Regions from separate parts of the Streptomyces sp. AM6-12 genome, predicted to be linked through region 3. Evidence: riboswitches for the same ligand, from Rfam matches in the RefSeq annotation. Region 3 holds a riboswitch; each other region holds the start of a gene.
The links. A riboswitch is a leader RNA that binds a small molecule or an ion and turns the genes downstream of it on or off. The one in region 3 is predicted to bind cyclic di-AMP.

Region 1: linked by a shared signal. The riboswitch ahead of ACE4Q9_RS19925 (transglycosylase family protein) and the one ahead of ACE4Q9_RS17770 (M23 family metallopeptidase) in region 3 are both predicted to bind cyclic di-AMP.
Region 2: linked by a shared signal. The riboswitch ahead of ACE4Q9_RS14065 (transglycosylase SLT domain-containing protein) and the one ahead of ACE4Q9_RS17770 (M23 family metallopeptidase) in region 3 are both predicted to bind cyclic di-AMP.

Annotation. Positions count from the first base shown of each region.
Region 1 is NZ_JBIQWN010000001.1:4,384,355-4,388,270, forward strand. Features, by position in the region: gene ACE4Q9_RS19915 (DUF899 family protein) at 1-154, opposite strand, end outside; gene ACE4Q9_RS19920 (transglycosylase family protein) at 423-1,538, shown strand; cyclic di-AMP (ydaO/yuaA leader) riboswitch at 1,716-1,885, shown strand; gene ACE4Q9_RS19925 (transglycosylase family protein) at 1,890-2,606, shown strand; gene eno (phosphopyruvate hydratase) at 3,434-3,916, shown strand, end outside.
Region 2 is NZ_JBIQWN010000001.1:3,124,313-3,128,228, reverse strand. Features, by position in the region: gene ACE4Q9_RS14075 (NAD(P)-binding domain-containing protein) at 1-325, shown strand, start outside; gene ACE4Q9_RS14070 (HAD family hydrolase) at 493-1,305, shown strand; gene ACE4Q9_RS14065 (transglycosylase SLT domain-containing protein) at 1,340-1,825, opposite strand; cyclic di-AMP (ydaO/yuaA leader) riboswitch at 1,829-2,046, opposite strand; gene ACE4Q9_RS14060 (polyprenyl synthetase family protein) at 2,580-3,590, shown strand.
Region 3 is NZ_JBIQWN010000001.1:3,924,969-3,928,884, forward strand. Features, by position in the region: gene ACE4Q9_RS17760 (dihydrofolate reductase family protein) at 213-1,394, shown strand; tRNA gene ACE4Q9_RS17765 (tRNA-Met) at 1,441-1,514, shown strand; cyclic di-AMP (ydaO/yuaA leader) riboswitch at 1,813-1,982, shown strand; gene ACE4Q9_RS17770 (M23 family metallopeptidase) at 1,990-3,039, shown strand; gene ACE4Q9_RS17775 (aldo/keto reductase) at 3,107-3,916, shown strand, end outside.

The sequences.
Region 1 (3,916 bases), 460 kb from region 3:
CGTAGTCGCCGACCTCGGCCCCCGGCGGCAGCGACCGGCGCAGCGCCGCGACCCGCTCGCGCTGCCGCATCAGCTCGATCTCGGCGCCGCGCAGCTCCTCGCGGGCGGCGAGGTACTCCGCGGACTCACCGTGCAACCGGGTGTGCCGCATCATGTGTCCTCCTGGGTGAACAGCCCCCCGGAATCAGGTCGGTTCCATGGTTCCGGCGCCGCGCGCCCCGGAGCCGAGGCGTCGCCGTGCCCGACGGGTGATGCGGAAGATGACGCAGCGGAGGGACGAACGTTCACCTCTGTGATCTTCGCGTGATCTCCGCGGCATGAACTTGTGACAAGTGATCGTGTGCCGATACCTTCACCCCTCAGCGCGGCGGGCCCGCATCATCCGCCGCGCCGGTCCCCGCCGTCGCTCGAAAGGCTCCCGCATGATCTCCGGGAACGGTCGTCACCGCCGCCCCCGTCAGGCCCCGGCCCTCCTCGTCGCGGCCGGCGTGACCGGCTCCGCCATCGCCATCCCGCTGCTCGGCGCCGCGAGTGCCCACGCGGCCGACGGCACCACCTGGGACAAGGTCGCCAACTGCGAGAGCGGCGGCGCCTGGAGCGCCGACACCGGCAACGGGTACTACGGCGGCCTCCAGATATCCCAGGACGACTGGGCCGCGTACGGCGGGACGCAGTACGCCTCCTCCGCCGACCAGGCCAGCCGCTCGCAGCAGATCGCCGTGGCCGAGAAGATCCTCAAGGACAAGGGCACCACGCCCTGGGCCACCTGCGCCCTGCTGTCCGGACTGACCTCGAACTCCGGTTCGGTGAGCGTCGATCCGGGTGTCGGCGACGGTGACAGCGGCAACGGCAGCGGCCAGACCGGCGGCACGACCGACCCGTCCGGGCTGCCCGACCCCTCTTCCCCGGCCGGCACGCCGAGCGGCGACCAGGACGGCTCCGGCTCCGGTTCCGGTTCCGGCAAGGCGTCCACCGGCTCGTCCGGCTCGTCCGACCCCTCCTCTTCGCCGAGCCACGGCTCAGGCACCGGCGCCGGCTCCGGCAAGCAGACCGGCAAGCACGCGAGCCCGCAGCCGGGCAAGCACACCGGCACGCCCGGCCCGGACCCTGCCGACCCGTCCGGCCCGTCCTCCTCGGACCCCTCCGCCTCCACCCCGCCGTCCGCGCCGGCCCACGGCTCCGGAACGCCGGCACCCTCCACCGGTACCCCCGCCAACCCCCAGCAGGCCGCCGGTACTTGGAACCTGGTCGACACCGGGGCCCTCGGCGGCGGGCGCCACCGCGGTGGCCACGCGGACGAAGGCACGGCAAACGGGCAGAACGGCTCCACCTCGGGCCAGCACGCGACCCACGGGCCGGACAGCTACACCGTCCGCCAGGGCGACTCGCTGAGCGCCATCGCCGACTCCCTTGACGTCGACGGCGGATGGCATGCGCTCTACGCCGCGAACAAGAAGGTCGTGGGCGCCGACCCGAACCACATCACCGCCGGTCAGACCCTGAAAGTCGGTGACGAAACGGGCGCGGGCCAGGGCTAGTTGACGCCCCACTTGATCGCTAAATGTCCGGTTTGGCGAAAGTGTGGGATGAGTCTCAGAAGCCCTGATCGTCTTTGAAATTCCGCGGATCACCTGGCTACGGTCAAGGCCGCTCGTCACCACGAGCCCCGGCGGCCGCAACGCCGAATCCTGCCAGCGGCTGCCCGGGAACAGTCGTCGCGTCAAGCGCCGCAGGCAGGAGCGGGGGACCCAAGGTAGGCGCCGGGCCCGGCAGTTGTTGCCGGACCGGCTTGGGGTGAAGCCACGCCTCCGGAAGGAGGGGTGGCCGGGCAACTCAACCGGCCCGAACCCGACAGCTCACCTCGCAGGCGTCGGTGAGGGGATCGTTCCATGCTGTTTTCCGGCAAGGGCAAGCACCGTCGTCCGTCCAAGGCCGTCCGCGCCGTCACGCTCGCCGGTGTCACCGGTGCCGCCGTGGCCGCTCCGCTGATGGCGGCCGGCAGCGCCTCCGCCGCCACCGCTTCCCAGTGGGACACCGTCGCCCAGTGCGAGTCCGGCGGCAACTGGGCCATCAACACCGGCAACGGTTACTACGGCGGCCTCCAGTTCTCCGCCTCCACCTGGGCCGCGTACGGCGGCACCGCCTACGCGCCGACCGCCGACAAGGCCAGCAAGTCGCAGCAGATCTCCGTCGCCGAGAAGGTCCTGGCCGCGCAGGGCAAGGGCGCCTGGCCGGTCTGCGGCACGGGCCTGACCGGCACCCCGTACAACGGCTCCGCCCCGACGACCACGTCGTCGTCCGGCACCGCCACCCGCTCCACGGACCAGCAGGCCGCCACCCGCTCCACCGAGCGCACCGCCCCGGCCCCGTCCAAGTCCACGAGCACGTCCACCGGCTCGTCCACGGGCAAGACCGTCACCACCCCGACCGGCAAGAAGGTCAAGAAGGGCGACGGCGAGTACAAGGTGGTCACGGGTGACACCCTCAGCTCCATCGCGGCCGCGCACCACGTGGCCGGCGGCTGGAAGAAGCTGTTCGACCTGAACAAGGACATCATCGACAACGCCGACCTGATCTACCCGGGTCAGCAGCTCCACCTGAAGTAACCCGGCCCGGCCACGGCCGCGGCGAGCTCCGCAGGGGGCTCGCCCGGCGGCCCGGCCGCGGGGTGCTTCCCCGGACGCCCGGACCCGGCCGGCGGACCGGGGCGCCCGACTCCGCTCACCCCGCCCGGCTCCGCTCACCCCGCCCGGCTCCGCTCACCCCGCCCGGCTCCGCTCACCGGCCCGGTTCCGCTCACCCGGCCCGACGGGCCCCTCGCAGGGGGTAGCCCCCGACGTCGTACGCCCGGTGTCGTACCCCCGACGCCCTCGACGCCGCGCTCCCGATAGGCCCCGACGGCCCGCCCCCGGTGGCCCCGAGGGGCCTCGCCCCTGGCGACCCGCCCCAACGGTCCAGGGGCCACCCACCCCCGGCGGGTCCCCCGGGCCCCAGGCCCCCCCCGGCGGGCCCCAGGCTCCATGCCCCAGGCCCACCCCCAGCGGGCCCCCAGGCTCCATGCCTCAGGCCCACCCCCGGCGGACCCCACGCCCCATCCCAAGGCGGGTCCCCCAAGCCCCCCCCGGCGGGCCCCCCAAGCCCCCCCCCGGCGGGCCCCCCAAGCCCCAGGCCCCGCCCCCGTCCCCCCAACCCCCCCACCCCGGCGCGATTCCCCCGTTCGCGCAGGGGTGGGGTCTTGCGTTCTGCCAGTCCAGCCGGGCCTCCTCCGGGCCCCCTTTGTTCCGGTGGTGAACAATGGGTACCGTCTGCGTGTCCCCGTCGCTCACCAGACGGTCGGTCGGTGGTCCGCGACGCCGGGACGGTTAGGCTCTAGTCGCAAGGGCGCAGCCGCACGGCCGCCTCCCGCACTTCCAGCGTCACATCCAAGAAGGAGATGCTCGTGCCGTCCATCGACGTCGTCGTAGCCCGGGAAATCCTGGACTCCCGAGGCAACCCCACGGTCGAGGTCGAGGTCGGCCTCGACGATGGCAGCACCGGTCGTGCCGCCGTCCCGTCCGGCGCCTCCACCGGCGCCTTCGAGGCCATCGAGCTGCGCGACGGTGACCCCAACCGCTACCAGGGCAAGGGTGTCGAGAAGGCCGTCCTCGCCGTCATCGAGCAGATCGGCCCGGAGCTGGTCGGCTACGACGCCACCGAGCAGCGTCTGATCGACCAGGCCATGTTCGACCTGGACGCCACCGACAACAAGGGCTCGCTCGGCGCCAACGCCATCCTCGGCGTCTCCCTGGCCGTCGCGCACGCCGCCTCCGAGGCGTCCGACCTGCCCCTCTTCCGCTACCTGGGCGGCCCCAACGCGCACCTGCTGCCGGTGCCGATGATGAACATCCTGAACGGCGGCTCGCACGCCGACTCCAAC
Region 2 (3,916 bases), 800 kb from region 3:
GGCGGCGGAGGACGGGCGGCCGGTGCTGACGGTGCGCACGCACGGCGGCCGTGTGGATCACCTGACCGCCGACCATGTCATCGCGGCGACTGGCTACCGGGTGGACGTCTCCGCGATGGACTTCCTCGGCCCCACCCTGCGCACCCGCCTCGCGACGAGCCGCGGCGCCCCGCGCCTCGGCACCGGCTACGTCTCCTCGGTCCCCGGCCTCTACTTCACCGGCCTCCCGGCCGCCTCCTCCTACGGCCCGGTGATGCGCTTCGTGTGCGGCACGGAATTCGCCTCCCCGAGACTGGCGGGGCATGTGGCGCGGGAACACGGGTGAGTGTCGGAGGGCGGTTGCGGAGAGTGGGGGCGGCGGCCGCCCCCACCCCCATGAGACCTCTCCTCGACCCCACTTGAAGTCATCGAAGGCGCAAGTCCGGGGAATGACACGGGAGTCGGGGGATGACGCGGGGCTCGGTGGAGGGGATCGGTCCGTATTCTCTGATCATGGTTGCCTCCCCCGCGTACGCACTGATCGCCACCGACCTGGACGGGACGCTGCTGCGCGGCGACGACACCGTCTCCGAGCGCTCGCTGGCCGTGCTCGCGCGGGCGGCGCGGGCCGGGGCCCGGCACCTGGTGGTCACCGGCCGCCCGGCCCCCAGAGTGCGCCCCCTGCTGACCGCCCTCGGCGCCACCGGGCTCGCGGTGTGCGGGCAGGGCGCGCAGCTGTACGACGCCGCGTCCGGCCGCATGCTGTGGTCGGTCCGGCTGGACCGGGAGCTGGCCGAGACCGCGCTCGGAAAGATCGAGGCCGAGACGGGCCCGGTGTTCGCCGCGGTTGACCAGGACGGCACCGACGGGCTCACCCTGATCGAACCCGGATACCGGATGCCCCACCCGACCCTGCCCGCGGTCCGGGTGGCCCGGCGCGACGACCTGTGGCGGGCGCCGATCAGCAAGGTCCTGCTGCGCCACGCCACCCTGTCCGACGACGAGTTGGCGGCGGTGGCCCGCTCGGTCGTGGACTCGCTGGCCACGGTCACCATGTCGGGGCCCGGCACCGTGGAGCTCCAGCCGTGCGGGGTGACCAAGGCCACCGGGCTCGCGCTGGCCGCCGAGCGGCTCGGGGTCCCCGCGGAACGCGCCGTGGCCTTCGGCGACATGCCCAACGACATCCCGATGTTCCACTGGGCGGCGCACGGCGTCGCGATGGCGAACGCCCACCCCGAGCTGAAGGCGGTCGCCGACGAGGTCACGGCGTCGAACGAGGACGACGGCATCGCCGTCGTCCTCGAAAGGCTGTTCCCGGCCGGGTGACCGGGAACAGCGGTGGTATGGCGCCGCAGACGCCTCAGTAGGCGCCGTTGACGTTGTCGATCGAGCCGTAGCGCGCGGCCGCGTAGTTGCAGGCGGCGGTGATGTTGGCGACCGGGTCGTAGATGTTGAACGACGTTCCGGCCACGTGGTACGCGTTGAAGGTCGGGTCGATCACCTGGAGCAGACCCTTGGACGGTATGCCCTTGGCCGCGTTGGAGTCCCACAGGTTGATGGCGCTCGGGTTGCCCGAGGACTCGCGCATGACATTGCGGTAGATGCCGTTGTAGGAGCCCGGAATGCCCTTCTGGGCCATGATCGCGAGGGACTCGCGGATCCAGCCGTCGAGGTTGTTCGGGTACCCGGCGGGCGTGGTGGCGGCCGACGTCGTGCCGGTGGTGGCGGACGCGGTGGCGGCGCCCACCAGGGGCATGGCGAGCACGGCCGCGCCGGTGCCGGCGACGGCGATCAGGCGGACGAGACGGTTGGCGCGGGTGCGGCGCGGCTGAACGGCAGCAGACATGGGGACGTTCCTCTCCTACGCCTGCGAGGTGAGCTGTCGGGTTCGGGCGGGGAGGTGCCCGGCCGTGCCTGGTGAGAGGCGTGGCTTGACCCCAAGCCGTCCCGTGCGAACACGCGGTGCGGCGCGCTGTGTCACGCGCTGCGCCATGTGAGTCGTCCGGTCCGGCGACTTACCTGGGTCCCCCGCTCCTGCCGTACGAATGAGTTCGTCGATGGGTGTACGGGCGGCGGCAGGATTCGGCGTCCGCCCGATGGCTCGGGAAGGTATGCGAGAGCGCATGCCGGGAACAAGCGCGGAATTGTTATATCGAGGCATTTGACCTTGATCAGCAGCCTATGGGGTACTTGATCCTTTGCGAATGCCAACGCTCAACTCGCGTGCGGGGCAAGGCGTGCGGAGGTGTCGGCGGGCCGCCCGCGGGAACGCGGTCGGGTGACCCAATTCACGAAATGGCAAACTGTGGAAAATCGGGCATGGGGGATTCGTCCCCCGGTGGGGTGGAGTCGGCGCTCCACCCCTCTCGGGGATCGCGAAGAAGTTCCCGATTACCTGTTAAATCGATAAATGTCCGTTCTGATGATTCGACCGGGGGTATGCCAGTCATGACCCGATACGTCCCGGACTGGACGGGTGGGCGCAGGGTGGGCGCTCTCGGTGATCGAAACCGGACCGGATACGCTGACTTGAGTGATGGCAGCGACCTATCGACAAACCGCGTAATCGCCAGCAGACACCAGCAGACAGGAGACCCCTCGTGACCGTCGTCGGGCCGTTCGGGCTGAGCGTGCGGGACCAGGCTCTCGAAGCCGATGTCCAGGCCGGATTGGCGGCTGTCGAGGAAGGCCTGCTAGAGGCCACCAAGAGCGAGGTCCCCTTCATCACGGGGGCCGCGCAGCACCTCGTACGGGCCGGCGGGAAGCGCTTCCGGCCGCTGCTCGTGATGCTCGCGGCGCAGTTCGGCGACCCCTACGCGCCCGGCGTGGTGCCGTCCGCCGTGGTCGTGGAGCTGACCCACCTGGCCACGCTCTACCACGACGACGTCATGGACGAGGCGGCCGTGCGCCGGGGCGTGGACAGCGCCAACACCCGCTGGGGCAACTCCGTCGCGGTCCTCACCGGCGACTTCCTCTTCGCCCGTGCCTCCCAGATCCTCGCCGACCTCGGCCCCGAGGCGGTCCGGGTCCAGGCCCTCGCGTTCGAACGGCTGGTCACCGGCCAGATCCTGGAGACCGCCGGACCCGCCGACGGCCGCGACCCGGTCGAGCACTACCTCGACGTCCTCGGCGGCAAGACCGGCTCGCTGGTCGCGGTGGCCTGCCGGTTCGGCGCGATGATGTCCGGCGCCGACGAGACGGTCGTGGACGTGCTCACCCAGTACGGCGAGCGGCTCGGCGTGGCCTTCCAGCTCGCCGACGACGTCCTGGACATCGCCTCCGACTCCCACGAGTCCGGCAAGACCCCCGGCACCGACCTGCGCGAGGGCATCCCGACCCTGCCCGTGCTGCGGCTGCGCGAGCGGGCCGCCCGGCTCGGCCTGCCCGAGGACCTCGCCCTGTGCGAGCTGCTGGACTCCGACCTCAGCGACGACGCCCGGCACGCCGAGGCGCTGGCCGCGCTGCGCGCCCACCCGGCCCTGGAGCAGGCCCGCCGGGACACCGTGCGGTACGCGGAGGAGGCGCGCGCCGCGCTCGCCCCGCTGCGGGAGTGCGACGCCAAGGTGGCGCTGACGGAGCTGTGCGACGCGGTGGTGCACCGGGCGGGCTGACCGCCCGCTCCGGCCCGTCCGGCAGTCCGTCGGCCGGCGAGTAACCGACCGTCCGGTATGCGTCGGCCGGCCACCCGTTCGGCGTCCGCCGGGTGGCCGTACCCCGGACGCCTGCCGCATCCTGCCCTGGGGGACCGCGTTCGAGCCCCTAGGGGTGCCCCCTACGTGTCATACCGCAGTCGTACGCCGAGTTGGCCCCGAGGGCTGACGATTCCGCAGCGCGGATTTGGTCGTATGGACACCACGGACATCACCACTCCTCACCGATCCGGGTGAGAATGGCGGCTCGGGTGGACCAGCGTGAGGGCAGCCGCCGCCGACGACGG
Region 3 (3,916 bases):
CTGCGCGTCTCTCTGTGCGTGCCACGGTCAGCTAACGAGCCTCTCGGGAGCTGAGGGTGTGGGGCATTCGGGTGCTTCTGTAACTCGAAAGCGGGGTTCGGCGGTCCTATGACAGCAACGGGCGGAAATAAGAATGCTTTTAGGGCGGGCCGGGCGGCGCGTGCCGTCCCCCTGGGCGGGCCGGGTCGGCGGCGGGCCGCACACTGGAGTCGATGAGCACCGAGCGAGCTTTGCCCGAGTCCGCGCCGTACCCGTACGTGCTGCTGTCCGCCGCCGTCTCCCTCGACGGCTGCCTGGACGACACCGGCCCGCAGCGGCTGCTGCTGTCCGGACCGGCCGACTTCGACCGGGTCGACGCGGTACGGGCCTCGGCCGACGCCCTCCTGGTCGGCGCCGGCACCCTGCGCGCCGACAATCCGCGGCTGCTGGTTGCCTCCGCCGAGCGGCGCGCGGCCCGGCTCGCGCGGGGCCGGCCGGAATATCCGCTGAAGGTCACCGTCACCGGCACCGGCGATCTCGACCCCGCGGCCCGCTTCTGGCACACCGGCGGCGACAAGCTCGTCTACACGACCGACGCGGGCGCCGCACGGGTCACCCGTCTCCTCGGCGGCGCCGCCGACGTCGTCGCACTCGGCCCGGAGCTGGACTGGCGGGCCCTGCTCGGTCACCTGCGAGCCGAGCGCGGGATCGGCCGGCTGATGGTGGAGGGCGGCGCGGCCGTGCACACCCAGCTCCTCCAGCAGGGCCTCGCCGACGAGCTCCAGCTCGTGGTCGCCCCGCTGATCGTGGGCGATCCGGCCGCCCCACGGCTGTTCGGTCCCGGCCGCTACCAGGAGGGCCGGCTGCGGCTCGTCGAGTCCCGCCGGATCGAGGACGTCGTCCTGATGCGCTACGAGCCCACCGCGCCCGGCACCGGCCCGGTGCCCACCGCCGCCGACCGGCACTGGCTGCGCACCGCCTGCGAACTGGCCGCGCTGTGCCCGCCCTCGCAAACGGCCTTCAGCGTCGGTGCGGTCGTGGTCGCCGCCGACGGCACCGAGCTGGCCCGCGGCCACTCCCGCGAGGGCGGGGACCCGGTGGTGCACGCGGAGGAGGCGGCGCTCGCCAAGACCGACCCCGCCGATCCGCGGCTGCCCGGCGCCACCGTCTACAGCAGCCTGGAGCCCTGCGCCCGCCGCGCCTCGCGCCCCGCGCCCTGCGCCGAGCTGATCCTGCGGGCGGGGGTGCGCCGGGTGGTGACCGCCTGGCGGGAGCCGGACACGTTCGTGGTGGCGGCCGACGGCACCGGGGTGCTGACGGCCGCGGGCGCCGAGGTCGTCGTCCTGCCCGAGTACGAGCCGCTGGCCAAGGGGCCGAACCGGCATCTGGCCGGCCGATCCGGAGCCCCGTCGTAACCGGTGTGCTTTCCGCCCTGGTGATGGCGTACAGTAGAGACATCGCCGCGGGGTGGAGCAGCTCGGTAGCTCGCTGGGCTCATAACCCAGAGGTCGCAGGTTCAAATCCTGTCCCCGCTACTGATATCTCAGGGCCGGAATCCAGTTCATGGATTCCGGCCCTGAGTGTTTTCCGGACCCCGAAGGGGGGTTACCCCCAGTGACCGTTCGACCGCCCAGCGCATAAGATCTGAGTCACCATCAAAAACCGGGTGACTCCTGAACGGCGGTCAACTCGCCCGGATTGGCGGGCCGCTGGGCGGTAAGTCCACGGGTTTGAACCTTAATGATCAAGCCGAACGGCTTGGAAAGTTCCCCTCCGGTCTATTAACGTTCGATAACGCAGCGCGGTCGTCCCAGCCGTCACCCGAGGCGGCTCCGTGCGCACGCGCCGAATCCCGCGAGGGAACCGGGGAACCACCACCTTGGGGTGAATCACGCGGACACCACCGCGGACTCAGCCGAGTCCACGAGCGGTATACGCGCGTAGGAGACCTTCCTGCTCCGAACCCGTCAGCTAACCCGGTAGGCGGAGGAAGGAAAGGAGCACGCCCCCGTGGCGTCCAACCGTCCCGCCCCCGAAGCACCGTTCGTGCCCGCTCAGCGCGCACCCGAGTCGTTCGGTCCCGGCCCCGACGGCGACGGACCCTGGGAGGAGTGGAACCCCGGCGAGGAGTCCGTCGCCCCGGTCCGCGGCCGCCACCGCGTCGCCAAGCAGCGCGGCGGCTTCGCCCGCAGCTCCACCGTCCTCGGCGTCGGCGTGATCGCCGCCGTCGGCGCGGGCGGCATCGCCAGCGCCAACCCCGGCAAGCCGCCGGTCTCCGTCTCGATGCCCGACCTGCCGGACGTCTCGGTGCCGCACCTGTCCACCGTCGAGCACTTCCTCGGCGACGACTCCGCCGAGACGCCCAAGGCCGAGACCGCCACCGCGCTCACCGACCTCGGGCGGACCACCGAGGGCGCCACGGACACCGGCGCGGGCGAGGCCCTGCGCAACCGGATCATGGCCCAGGCCGAGCAGCAGCAGGGCCAGGCCGACAGCAAGGCCACCGCCGCGATGGTCGCCGCCGCCCAGCAGCAGAGCGACGCGGCGGCCGCCAAGGCGGAGAAGGAGGCCGCCGCCAAGGCCGCCGACGCCAAGGAGCAGGCGGAGGCCGACGCCAAGAAGGCGGCCGCGGCCAAGCGGCTGGCCGCGCTGGCCAAGCAGTACACGCTGCCCGTCGTCTCGTACACGATCACCGGCACCTTCGGGCAGCCCGGCGCCATGTGGTCCTCCGGCTACCACACCGGCCTCGACTTCGCCGCCCCCACCGGCACCCTGATCAAGGCCGTCCACGGCGGCACCATCACCCAGGCCGGCTGGGCCGGCGCCTACGGCTACCGCACCGTCCTCACCTTGGACGACGGCACCGAGCTGTGGTTCTGCCACCAGTCCTCGATCAACGTCTCGGTCGGCCAGAAGGTCGCCACCGGCGAGGTCATCGGCCGCGTCGGCGCCACCGGCAATGTCACCGGCCCGCACCTGCACCTGGAGGTGCACCCGGACGGGCAGCCGACCGCCGTCGACCCCGCGCCCTGGCTGCGCGACAAGGGCCTCAACCCCTGACGGAACCGCGCCGGTTCCCGCACCGGCGGCGGAATGCGGTCATCCGTCGCCGGTGTTGATGTGGAGCATGACTTCTCTGCGCACACTGGGCTCATCCGACCTCGAGGTCTCCCCGCTCTGCCTGGGCGGCAACGTCTTCGGCTGGACCGCCGACGAGCAGACCTCCTTCGCCGTCCTGGACGCGTACACGGCCGCGGGCGGCAACTTCATCGACACCGCCGACGTCTACACCGCCTGGATCGAGGGCCACCAGGGCGGCGAGTCCGAGACCGTCATCGGCAAGTGGGTCAAGGCCCGCGGCAACCGCTCCGACGTCGTCATCGCCACCAAGGTCGGCCAGCACCCGCAGTACCGGGGCCTGTCCGCGGCCAACATCAAGGCCGCCGCCGACGCCTCCCTGGCCCGCCTGGGCACCGACTACATCGACCTCTACTACACCCACTTCGACCAGCCCGAGGTGCCGGTCGAGGAGATCATCGGCGCGCTGGACGAACTGGTGAAGGCCGGCAAGGTCCGGCAGATCGCCGCGTCCAACATCAGCGCCGAGCGGCTCAAGGAGTCCCTGGACTTCTCCACCCGCGAGAACCTGGCCCGCTATGTGGCGCTCCAGCCGCACTACAACCTGGTCTCCCGCGACACCTACGAGGGCCCGCTCCAGGACCTCGTCGCCCGCGAGGGCCTGTCCGCGGTGCCGTACTTCGCGCTCGCCGCGGGCTTCCTGACCGGCAAGTACCGGCCCGGCGCCACGGTGGACAGCGCCCGTGCCGGCTCGGCCGCCAAGTACGCGGAGACCGAGCGCGGCCAGAAGGTGCTCGCCGCCCTCGACGAGATCGCCGGCGCACACGGGGCCGCGCACGCCACCGTCGCCCTCGCCTGG